3 linked regions of the Leptothrix cholodnii SP-6 genome follow. The main gene of each other region encodes a partner of the protein of the gene in region 2 in a complex. Links are inferred from orthologs where the notes say so. Each region holds a gene or a part of one and is shown on either strand. Other genes may lie near its edges.

Region 1 (2,752 bases), 360 kb from region 2 along the record:
GGTCTCGATCAGCCTGATGCCGGCGGCCTCGACCCGCGCGACGAACTGGCGCATGCGCGCGTCGCGCCGGGCCGGATCGACATGCACCTCGAGCACCGAGGCGGGCGCGGTCTTGACGCGCACCGTGACGGCGTGGAATCCAAAAAGCAGGCTGTTTGCAGACATCGGGCGATGTTAGCGGCTGGTCAGGCCTCGGCCTCGACCTGCATGCGCCCCGCGACCAGGCGGATCTGCCGATCGCAACGTGCCGCGATGCCGACGTCGTGCGTCACCAGGACCAGCGTGGTGCCGACCTCGCGGTTGAGTTCGAGCATCAGCTGCATCACCGCCTCGCCGGTGGCGTGGTCGAGGCTGCCGGTGGGCTCGTCGGCCAGCAGCAGGGCCGGCCGCACCACGAAGGCCCGCGCCAGCGCGACACGCTGCTGTTCACCGCCCGACAGCAATTTCGGAAAGTGTCCGAGCCGCGCACCCAGCCCGACCCGCTGCAGCATCTCGGTGGCCATGCGCCGGGCATCGCGCTCGCCGCGCAACTCGAGCGGCAGCATGACGTTCTCGAGCGCCGTGAGGTGACCCATCAGCTGAAAGCTCTGGAACACGAAGCCGACGTGCTCGCCGCGCACGGCGGCGCGGGCGTCTTCATCGAGCGAAAACAGGTCGATGCCCGCCAGCCGAACCTGGCCCGCGCTGGGCACGTCCAGCCCCGCCAGGATCGACAGCAGTGTGCTCTTGCCGGAGCCCGAGGCGCCCACGATCGCGACCGATTCCCGGGCCGCCAGGCGAAAGGAGATCTCATGCAGAATCGTCAGAACACCGCTTGCGTCATGCACCTGCTTGGTGACGCCCTTGACCTCGATGATCGACCCTGTCTTGTCCACGACTGTACCCACGCCAGTTTCCCGTTCGACTTGTTGTTCGCGCCGCGAATGTATCTTGATCGGGCTGCGCGCCGCCGGCGCAGGGGCGATCGCCGCACTGGCGTCTTCAGGCACGGCACTCGCGGCGGCAGCGCAGCAACGCAAGATCCTGGTGGTCGGCGACAGCCTGTCGGCCGAATACGGCCTGCCCCGCGGCAGCGGCTGGGTCGCGTTGCTCGAGGCCCGACTGGCGGCGCACAAGCCGGCCTACACCGTGATCAACGCCAGCATCAGTGGCGACACCACCTCGGGTGGCCGCTCGCGCCTGCCGGCGCTGCTCGTCCAGCACAAGCCCAGTCACGTGGTGATCGAGCTCGGCGGCAACGACGCCCTGCGCGGCCTGCCGCTGGCCATGACCGAAGCCAACCTGCTGGCGATGGCGCAGGCGGCCCGCGCTGCTGGCGCAGCAGTCATGCTCGTGGGCATGCAGGTGCCGCCCAACTACGGGCAGGCCTACAGCCGCGATTTCGCCGGACTGTTCGGCAAGGTGGCCCAGCGCGAACGTGCCGCGCTGGTGCCGTTCCTGCTCGCCGGCATTGCCGACGCGTCCGACGCCCAGAAGTGGTTCCAGCCGGACCGCATCCACCCCACCGCCCAAGCGCATCCGCGCATGCTCGAAAACGTCTGGCAGGTGATGACGGGCTGGCTCGGGCGGGGCTGAACGCGGCCCTGATCGCACCGCGAAGTGCGGCCGTCACCAGGCAATCAGGCGACTCTTCAACCCTTGCTGCTCGGTGGCGGCGTGAGCCCCGACATGCCGGGGAAGAAGCTCTCGGCCTGCTTCTGCATCTGCTCCTGCATCTTCGCGAACACGCTCTTGGACTGTTCGAGGTAGCTGCCCATGAAGCCCTGCATCACCGGCGCCTGCATCGACATGAACTGCGACCAGGCATCGGCATTGAACGCCTTGCCCTCATAGAGCCCGCCGGTCTGCTCGGCGAAGCGCTTCTGCATGTCGATGAACGCCTGCAGGTTCTTCTCGAGGTAGGCGCCCATCAGGCCCTGCATCGTGTGGCCGTAGAAGCGGATGATCTGGCCCAGCATCTCGGTCGAGAACATCGGCACGCCGGCCGACTCTTCCTCGAGAATGATCTGCAGCAGGATGCTGCGCGTGAGTTCGTCGCCCGACTTGGCGTCACGAATCTCGAAGTTCTCGGAGTCGAGCACCATCTGCTTGACATCGGCCAGCGTGATGTAGCTGCTGGTCCGGGTGTCGTAAAGCCGGCGGTTCGGGTATTTCTTGAGCACGCGCAGTCCGTCAGTGGGGCCCTCGCTGGGCTCGGCGGTGCGGCGATTGGCTGGCATGCAAGACTCTCCTGGGTGCAACTGCACAATGATTCTAGGCAGTGCCTGCAGCAGCAGGCACTGGGGTTTGTCAGCGACGCTGCGGATGCGAAAAAGCCCGACAGATCTGAGATCTGCCGGGCTTGATGCCTACCATTTCTGGTAGGCGCGATTGGACTCGAACCAACGACCCCCACCATGTCAAGGTGGTGCTCTAACCAGCTGAGCTACGCGCCTAACGAAGACTTAGACTATAGCATCGTTTTCAAAACCGTCAACAACTTCGGCAAACAATTTTGCTTCAACGGCGCTGTGCGCTCCGCACGCCGTTCACCGATGCGACCAGGCTCAGCACGTGAGCCAGCAGCGCCGAGTCGGCCACCTCGACTGTGAAGGTCATCCAGGCCGTGCCCTTGACCGAGCGGGTGTGCACGCCGGTGACGTTCATCTTCTCCTTGGCGAACACCTCCGAGATGTCGCGCAGCAGGCCTTGCCGGTCGACGGCCGTCACCGAGACGTTGACCGGGTAGACCGCATTGCGTCCGTCAGAAGCG
Region 2 (3,379 bases):
CGTGGATCGCCTCGTGGCGCGCGCCCGCCATCACCATCGGCGTGCGGGTGGCCGAATGCGGCGACACCACCAGCACGGCACGCGGGCGTCCGAAGGTGCGGTCGATCACCGGGCCGAGACGATCCAGGAAATCGGAGGCCGGCGAGCGCTCGATCGCGATCATCGGCGAGCCGTGGGAGAGGTAGAGCGGGGGCAGGCTGTGCGTCATGGTGAGGCGATTGAATCACCGCGGCACCCGGCGGTCATTCGGCCACTTTGCATCCAGCGTTCAGGGCGCCAGTCAACGTGGCGCAGCAACCCGCCGGCGGCGCGACGCCCGGCCTTGGTGTAGGGTGCTCGGCTCGCACTGCCGCACCCACCGCACACCGCTCGCGCCGACACACCATGCCCCCACAGCCGCCCAGTTCCTCGATAGCCGCCGACACCGCGCCCGGTGGCGCCCTGGGCTCGGCGCCGCGCGCCGTGCGCCCGAACCGGCCCACGCCGGTCTGGATCCTGGCCTGGCGCCAGTTGCGGCGCGATCTGCGCGCCGGCGAACTGCGCCTGATGCTGGTGGCGGTGGCGCTGGCGGTGGCCGCGCTGAGCGCCGTCGGCTTCTTTGCCGACCGGCTGCAAGGCGGCATGAACCGCGACGCCCTGGCACTGCTGGGCGGTGACGCCGTGGTCGCCAGCGACCAGCCGCTGCCGGCCGACTTTGCCGCCACCGCTGCCGAGATGGGCCTGGCCGCGGCACGCAGCGCGACCTTCCCGAGCATGGCGCGCGCCGACGAGGCCCGGGGCGGCGCCGCCCGGCTGGTGTCGGTCAAGGTGGTGGAACCCGCCTATCCGCTGCGCGGCAGCCTGCAGATCGCCGACACGCCGCAAGGTGCGCCGCGCGCGGTCGGCAACGGCCCGGCCGCCGGCACGGTGTGGGTCGACGCCGCCGTGCTCGACGCGCTGGCGCTCGGCGTGGGCGACGCGCTGCAGCTCGGCGACGCCCGGCTGCGCATCGCCCAGGTGATCGTGCAGGAGCCCGATCGCGGCGCCGGTTTCATCAACTTCGCGCCGCGCGTGATGCTGGCCGACACCGATCTGGCCGCCACCGGGCTGATCCAGCCGGCCAGCCGCGTCACCTGGCGCCTGGCGGTGGCCGCCCGCGAAGGCCGTGGCTCCGACAGCGCGGTGCAGGGTTTCGTGAGCTGGGCCGAGGCCCGCATCGAAGGCCGCAAGATCCGCGGCGCGCGGGTCGAGTCGCTCGAAGGCGCACGACCCGAGATGCGCCAGACGCTCGACCGCGCCGGCCAGTTCCTGCGCCTGGTGGCGGTGCTGGCGGCGCTGCTGGCCGCCGTGGCGGTGGGCATCGCCGCGCGCGGATTCGCGGCCCGACACATCGACGCCTGCGCGATGCTGCGCGTGCTGGGCCTGCCGCAGCGGCGCATCGCGGCGATCTACGGCATCGAGATCGGCCTGGTCGGCCTGGCCGCCAGCGTGATCGGCGTGCTGATCGGGCTGGTCGTGCACCTGGTGTTCGTCTGGCTGCTGGCCGGACTGGTCAACAGCGATCTGCCGGCGCCGGGCGTCTGGCCGGCGCTGTTCGGGCTCGGCGTCGGCATGGTGCTGCTCGCCGCCTTCGGCCTGCCGCCGGTGCTGCAGCTCGCCAGCGTGCCGCCGCTGCGGGTGATCCGGCGCGAGCTGGGCGAGCGCAAGGCCGCCAGCCTGGGCGTGCTGCTGGCCGGGCTGATCGGTTTTGCGGCGCTGCTGCTGGCGGTGGCGGCCGACTGGAAGCTCGGCGGCATCGCCGTCGGCGGTTTTGCCGGCGCCTGGCTGCTGTTCGCGCTCGGCGCCTGGGGCGGCGTGCTACTGCTGCGCCGCGCCGTGCCGGACGTCGGCGCGCCGCGCTGGCTGGCGCTGGCCACGCGCCAGCTCGGCGCCCGGCCGGGCCTGGTGGTGCTGCAGGTCAGCGCGCTCGCGCTCGGCCTGATGGCGCTGGTGCTGCTGGTGCTGCTGCGCACCGACCTGATCGCCAGCTGGCGCGCCGCCACGCCGGTGGATGCGCCCAACCGCTTCGTCATCAACGTGCAGCCCGAGCAGTCCGACGCCTTCCAGGCCAGCCTGCGCCAGTCCGGCGTCGCCAACTACGACTGGTACCCGATGATCCGAGGCCGCCTGCTGGCGGTGAACGACCGCGCGGTGCAGGTCGACGATTACAAGGACGATCGCGCCCGCCGGCTGGTCGACCGCGAGTTCAACCTGAGCCACGCCGCCACGCTGCCCGGCCACAACCGCGTCGTCGGCGGTGCCTGGCAGGCCGAAGACAGCGATGCGATGAGCGTCGAACAGGGCCTGGCCGAAACCCTCGGCCTGAAACTCGGCGACCGCGTGACCTTCGACATCGCCGGCGTGCCCGTCACGACCCGCATCACCAGCTTGCGCAAGGTCGACTGGACGTCGATGCGGGTGAACTTCTTCGTGATGTTCCCGCGCGCCGTGATGGCCGACCTGCCGGCCACCTACATCGCCGCCTTCCGGGCGCCGCCGCAGGCCGGCTTCGACGGCGCGCTGACACGCGACTTCCCCAACATCACCAGCATCGACGTCTCGGCCCAGATCGCGCAGATCCAGCGGGTGCTCGATCAGGTGATCTCGGCGGTGGAGTTCCTGTTCGGCTTCACGCTGGCGTCGGGACTGCTGGTGCTGTTCGCCGCCGTCAGCGCCACCCGCGAGGCGCGCGCGCGCGAATTTGCGCTGATGCGCGCGATGGGCGCGAGCCGGCGCCTGCTGGCGGCCGTGCAGCGCACCGAACTGCTGGGCGTGGGCGCCCTGGCCGGCGCACTGGCCAGCGCGGCGGCGCTGGTGGTGGGCTGGGCGCTGGCGCGTTACGTGTTCAATTTCGACTGGACCGCGCCGCTGTGGGTGGCGGCCGTGGGCACGCTGGTCGGCGCCGTGCTGGCCTGGCTGGCCGGCTGGTACAGCCTGCGTGAAGTGCTGCGCCAGCCCGTCAATCAGACCCTGCGCCGCGCCCAGGAATGATCAGCCCGGCAAGGCGCTGAGCGGCGCACGACCCAGGCGGAACAGGCTGATCGACGCCGTCAGGCGCTGCGCCTGTTCGCGCAGGCTCTCGGAGGCGGCCGCGCTTTCCTCGACCAGCGCCGCGTTCTGCTGCGTCATCGATTCGAGCTGGGCGACCGAGCCGTTGACCTGGCCGATGCCGCTGCTCTGCTGCGAAGACGCCGCGCTGATCTCGCCGATCATGGCCGAGACCCGCTGCACCGAGGCGACGATCTCGTCCATCGTCGAGCCCGCATCCGACACCAGGCGCGAGCCCGATTCGACCCGATCGACCGAGGCGCCGATCAGCGCCTTGATCTCGCGCGCGGCGCCGGCGCTGCGCTGCGCCAGG
Region 3 (3,074 bases), 360 kb from region 2 along the record:
GTTCATCGACATGCAGAAGCGCTTCGCCGAGCAGACCGGCGGGCTCTATGAGGGCAAGGCGTTCAATGCCGATGCCTGGTCGCAGTTCATGTCGATGCAGGCGCCGGTGATGCAGGGCTTCATGGGCAGCTACCTCGAACAGTCCAAGAGCGTGTTCGCGAAGATGCAGGAGCAGATGCAGAAGCAGGCCGAGAGCTTCTTCCCCGGCATGTCGGGGCTCACGCCGCCACCGAGCAGCAAGGGTTGAAGAGTCGCCTGATTGCCTGGTGACGGCCGCACTTCGCGGTGCGATCAGGGCCGCGTTCAGCCCCGCCCGAGCCAGCCCGTCATCACCTGCCAGACGTTTTCGAGCATGCGCGGATGCGCTTGGGCGGTGGGGTGGATGCGGTCCGGCTGGAACCACTTCTGGGCGTCGGACGCGTCGGCAATGCCGGCGAGCAGGAACGGCACCAGCGCGGCACGTTCGCGCTGGGCCACCTTGCCGAACAGTCCGGCGAAATCGCGGCTGTAGGCCTGCCCGTAGTTGGGCGGCACCTGCATGCCCACGAGCATGACTGCTGCGCCAGCAGCGCGGGCCGCCTGCGCCATCGCCAGCAGGTTGGCTTCGGTCATGGCCAGCGGCAGGCCGCGCAGGGCGTCGTTGCCGCCGAGCTCGATCACCACGTGACTGGGCTTGTGCTGGACGAGCAGCGCCGGCAGGCGCGAGCGGCCACCCGAGGTGGTGTCGCCACTGATGCTGGCGTTGATCACGGTGTAGGCCGGCTTGTGCGCCGCCAGTCGGGCCTCGAGCAACGCGACCCAGCCGCTGCCGCGGGGCAGGCCGTATTCGGCCGACAGGCTGTCGCCGACCACCAGGATCTTGCGTTGCTGCGCTGCCGCCGCGAGTGCCGTGCCTGAAGACGCCAGTGCGGCGATCGCCCCTGCGCCGGCGGCGCGCAGCCCGATCAAGATACATTCGCGGCGCGAACAACAAGTCGAACGGGAAACTGGCGTGGGTACAGTCGTGGACAAGACAGGGTCGATCATCGAGGTCAAGGGCGTCACCAAGCAGGTGCATGACGCAAGCGGTGTTCTGACGATTCTGCATGAGATCTCCTTTCGCCTGGCGGCCCGGGAATCGGTCGCGATCGTGGGCGCCTCGGGCTCCGGCAAGAGCACACTGCTGTCGATCCTGGCGGGGCTGGACGTGCCCAGCGCGGGCCAGGTTCGGCTGGCGGGCATCGACCTGTTTTCGCTCGATGAAGACGCCCGCGCCGCCGTGCGCGGCGAGCACGTCGGCTTCGTGTTCCAGAGCTTTCAGCTGATGGGTCACCTCACGGCGCTCGAGAACGTCATGCTGCCGCTCGAGTTGCGCGGCGAGCGCGATGCCCGGCGCATGGCCACCGAGATGCTGCAGCGGGTCGGGCTGGGTGCGCGGCTCGGACACTTTCCGAAATTGCTGTCGGGCGGTGAACAGCAGCGTGTCGCGCTGGCGCGGGCCTTCGTGGTGCGGCCGGCCCTGCTGCTGGCCGACGAGCCCACCGGCAGCCTCGACCACGCCACCGGCGAGGCGGTGATGCAGCTGATGCTCGAACTCAACCGCGAGGTCGGCACCACGCTGGTCCTGGTGACGCACGACGTCGGCATCGCGGCACGTTGCGATCGGCAGATCCGCCTGGTCGCGGGGCGCATGCAGGTCGAGGCCGAGGCCTGACCAGCCGCTAACATCGCCCGATGTCTGCAAACAGCCTGCTTTTTGGATTCCACGCCGTCACGGTGCGCGTCAAGACCGCGCCCGCCTCGGTGCTCGAGGTGCATGTCGATCCGGCCCGGCGCGACGCGCGCATGCGCCAGTTCGTCGCGCGGGTCGAGGCCGCCGGCATCAGGCTGATCGAGACCGACGACAAGCGCCTCGGCCAGATGGCCGGCAACACGCGCCACCAGGGCGTGGTCGCGCGGGTCAACGTGCTGGCGCCGATCCACTCGCTCGACGATCTGCTCGATGCCGTCGAGGGTCCGCCGCTGGTCCTGGTGCTCGACGGCGTGACCGATCCGCACAACCTCGGCGCCTGCCTGCGCGTGGCCGACGGGGCTGGCGCCCACGCGGTGATCGCGCCCAAGGACCACGCCGTCGGTGTCAACGCCACGGTCGCCAAGGTCGCCAGCGGAGCCGCCGAGACGGTGCCGTACTTCATGGTGACGAACCTGGCGCGCACGCTCAACGAACTGAAGGAACGCGACATCCGCGTCATCGGCACCAGCGAGGACGCCACCCAGTCGATCTACGACATCGACCTGAGCGGCCCGGTCGCGATCGTGCTCGGTGCCGAAGGCCCCGGCATGCGCCAGCTCACGCGCAAGACCTGCGACGAGCTCGTGCACATCCCGATGCGCGGCGCGGTCGAGAGCCTGAACGTGTCGGTCGCGTCGGCGGTGTGCCTCTACGAAGCCCTGCGGCAGCGCCAATGAGCCTGCCGCAGAGCCGGCATCCGTTGCGGGACCTGCGCGTCCGCCTGCGTCACGCCGGGCGCATCTGCGTGTTCAGCGGCGCGGGCATGTCGGCCGAGAGCGGCATCCCGACCTTTCGTGATGCGCAGACCGGCCTGTGGGCCCGGTTCGACCCGATGCAGCTCGCCAGCGCCGAAGGCTTTCGTGCCGATCCGGCGCAGGTCTGGGACTGGTATGCGATGCGTCGCGAGGGCGTGCGCCAGGCGCAGCCCAACGCCGGGCATGTTGCGCTGGCGGCGTATGCGCGCCGGCATCCGGGGCGCCTGCGCATCGTCACGCAGAACGTCGACGACCTGCACCAGCGTGCCGGCTGTGCCGAGGTGATCCGCCTGCACGGCGACATCCTGGCCGATCGGTGGCTCGATCCCTGTGCGCATGCGGGCGCTGCCGACGCGCCGGTGTGCGAGGTCGATCCGGCCGCACCCGATGCCCGGCCGCCGCGCTGCCGGCATTGCGGCAACCTGCTGCGCCCGGCGGTGGTGTGGTTCGGTGAAAACCTGCCGTACGACGCACTGACGGCGGCCGAGGCTGCGGTCTCCGAGGCCGACGTGCTGCTGGTGGTGGGCACGTCGGGTTCGGTCTGGCCG

The links.
Region 1: the proteins of LCHO_RS07985 (region 2) and LCHO_RS09515 are in contact, whole or in part, in a cryo-EM structure (PDB 9GE8), measured with the Escherichia coli proteins. The link is inferred for Leptothrix cholodnii SP-6 from one-to-one orthologs.
Region 3: the proteins of LCHO_RS07985 (region 2) and LCHO_RS09520 are in contact, whole or in part, in a cryo-EM structure (PDB 9GE8), measured with the Escherichia coli proteins. The link is inferred for Leptothrix cholodnii SP-6 from one-to-one orthologs.

Annotation. Positions count from the first base shown.
Region 1 is NC_010524.1:2,057,372-2,060,123, reverse strand. It holds LCHO_RS09515 (arylesterase), read left to right. Parts: upstream 1-930; coding sequence 931-1,575; downstream 1,576-2,752. Other genes in the region: LCHO_RS09500 (RelA/SpoT family protein), read right to left, coding at 2,500-2,752; phaR (polyhydroxyalkanoate synthesis repressor PhaR), read right to left, coding at 1,632-2,219; LCHO_RS09520 (ABC transporter ATP-binding protein), read right to left, coding at 186-875; rlmB (23S rRNA (guanosine(2251)-2'-O)-methyltransferase RlmB), read right to left, coding at 1-165. UniProt on the Escherichia coli protein: TesA is a multifunctional esterase that can act as a thioesterase, lysophospholipase and protease.
Region 2 is NC_010524.1:1,700,287-1,703,665, reverse strand. The notes cover bases 57-3,209. They hold LCHO_RS07985 (ABC transporter permease), read left to right. Parts: upstream 57-384; coding sequence 385-3,009; downstream 3,010-3,209. Other genes in these bases: LCHO_RS24190 (methyl-accepting chemotaxis protein), read right to left, coding at 3,010-3,209; LCHO_RS07990 (DODA-type extradiol aromatic ring-opening family dioxygenase), read right to left, coding at 57-208. Also shown: more of LCHO_RS07990, read right to left, coding at 1-56; more of LCHO_RS24190, read right to left, coding at 3,210-3,379.
Region 3 is NC_010524.1:2,058,246-2,061,319, forward strand. Bases 1-2,848 are described here. They hold LCHO_RS09520 (ABC transporter ATP-binding protein), read left to right. Parts: upstream 1-1,003; coding sequence 1,004-1,693; downstream 1,694-2,848. Other genes in these bases: phaR (polyhydroxyalkanoate synthesis repressor PhaR), read left to right, coding at 1-247; LCHO_RS09515 (arylesterase), read right to left, coding at 304-948; rlmB (23S rRNA (guanosine(2251)-2'-O)-methyltransferase RlmB), read left to right, coding at 1,714-2,448; LCHO_RS09530 (SIR2 family NAD-dependent protein deacylase), read left to right, coding at 2,445-2,848. Also shown: more of LCHO_RS09530, read left to right, coding at 2,849-3,074.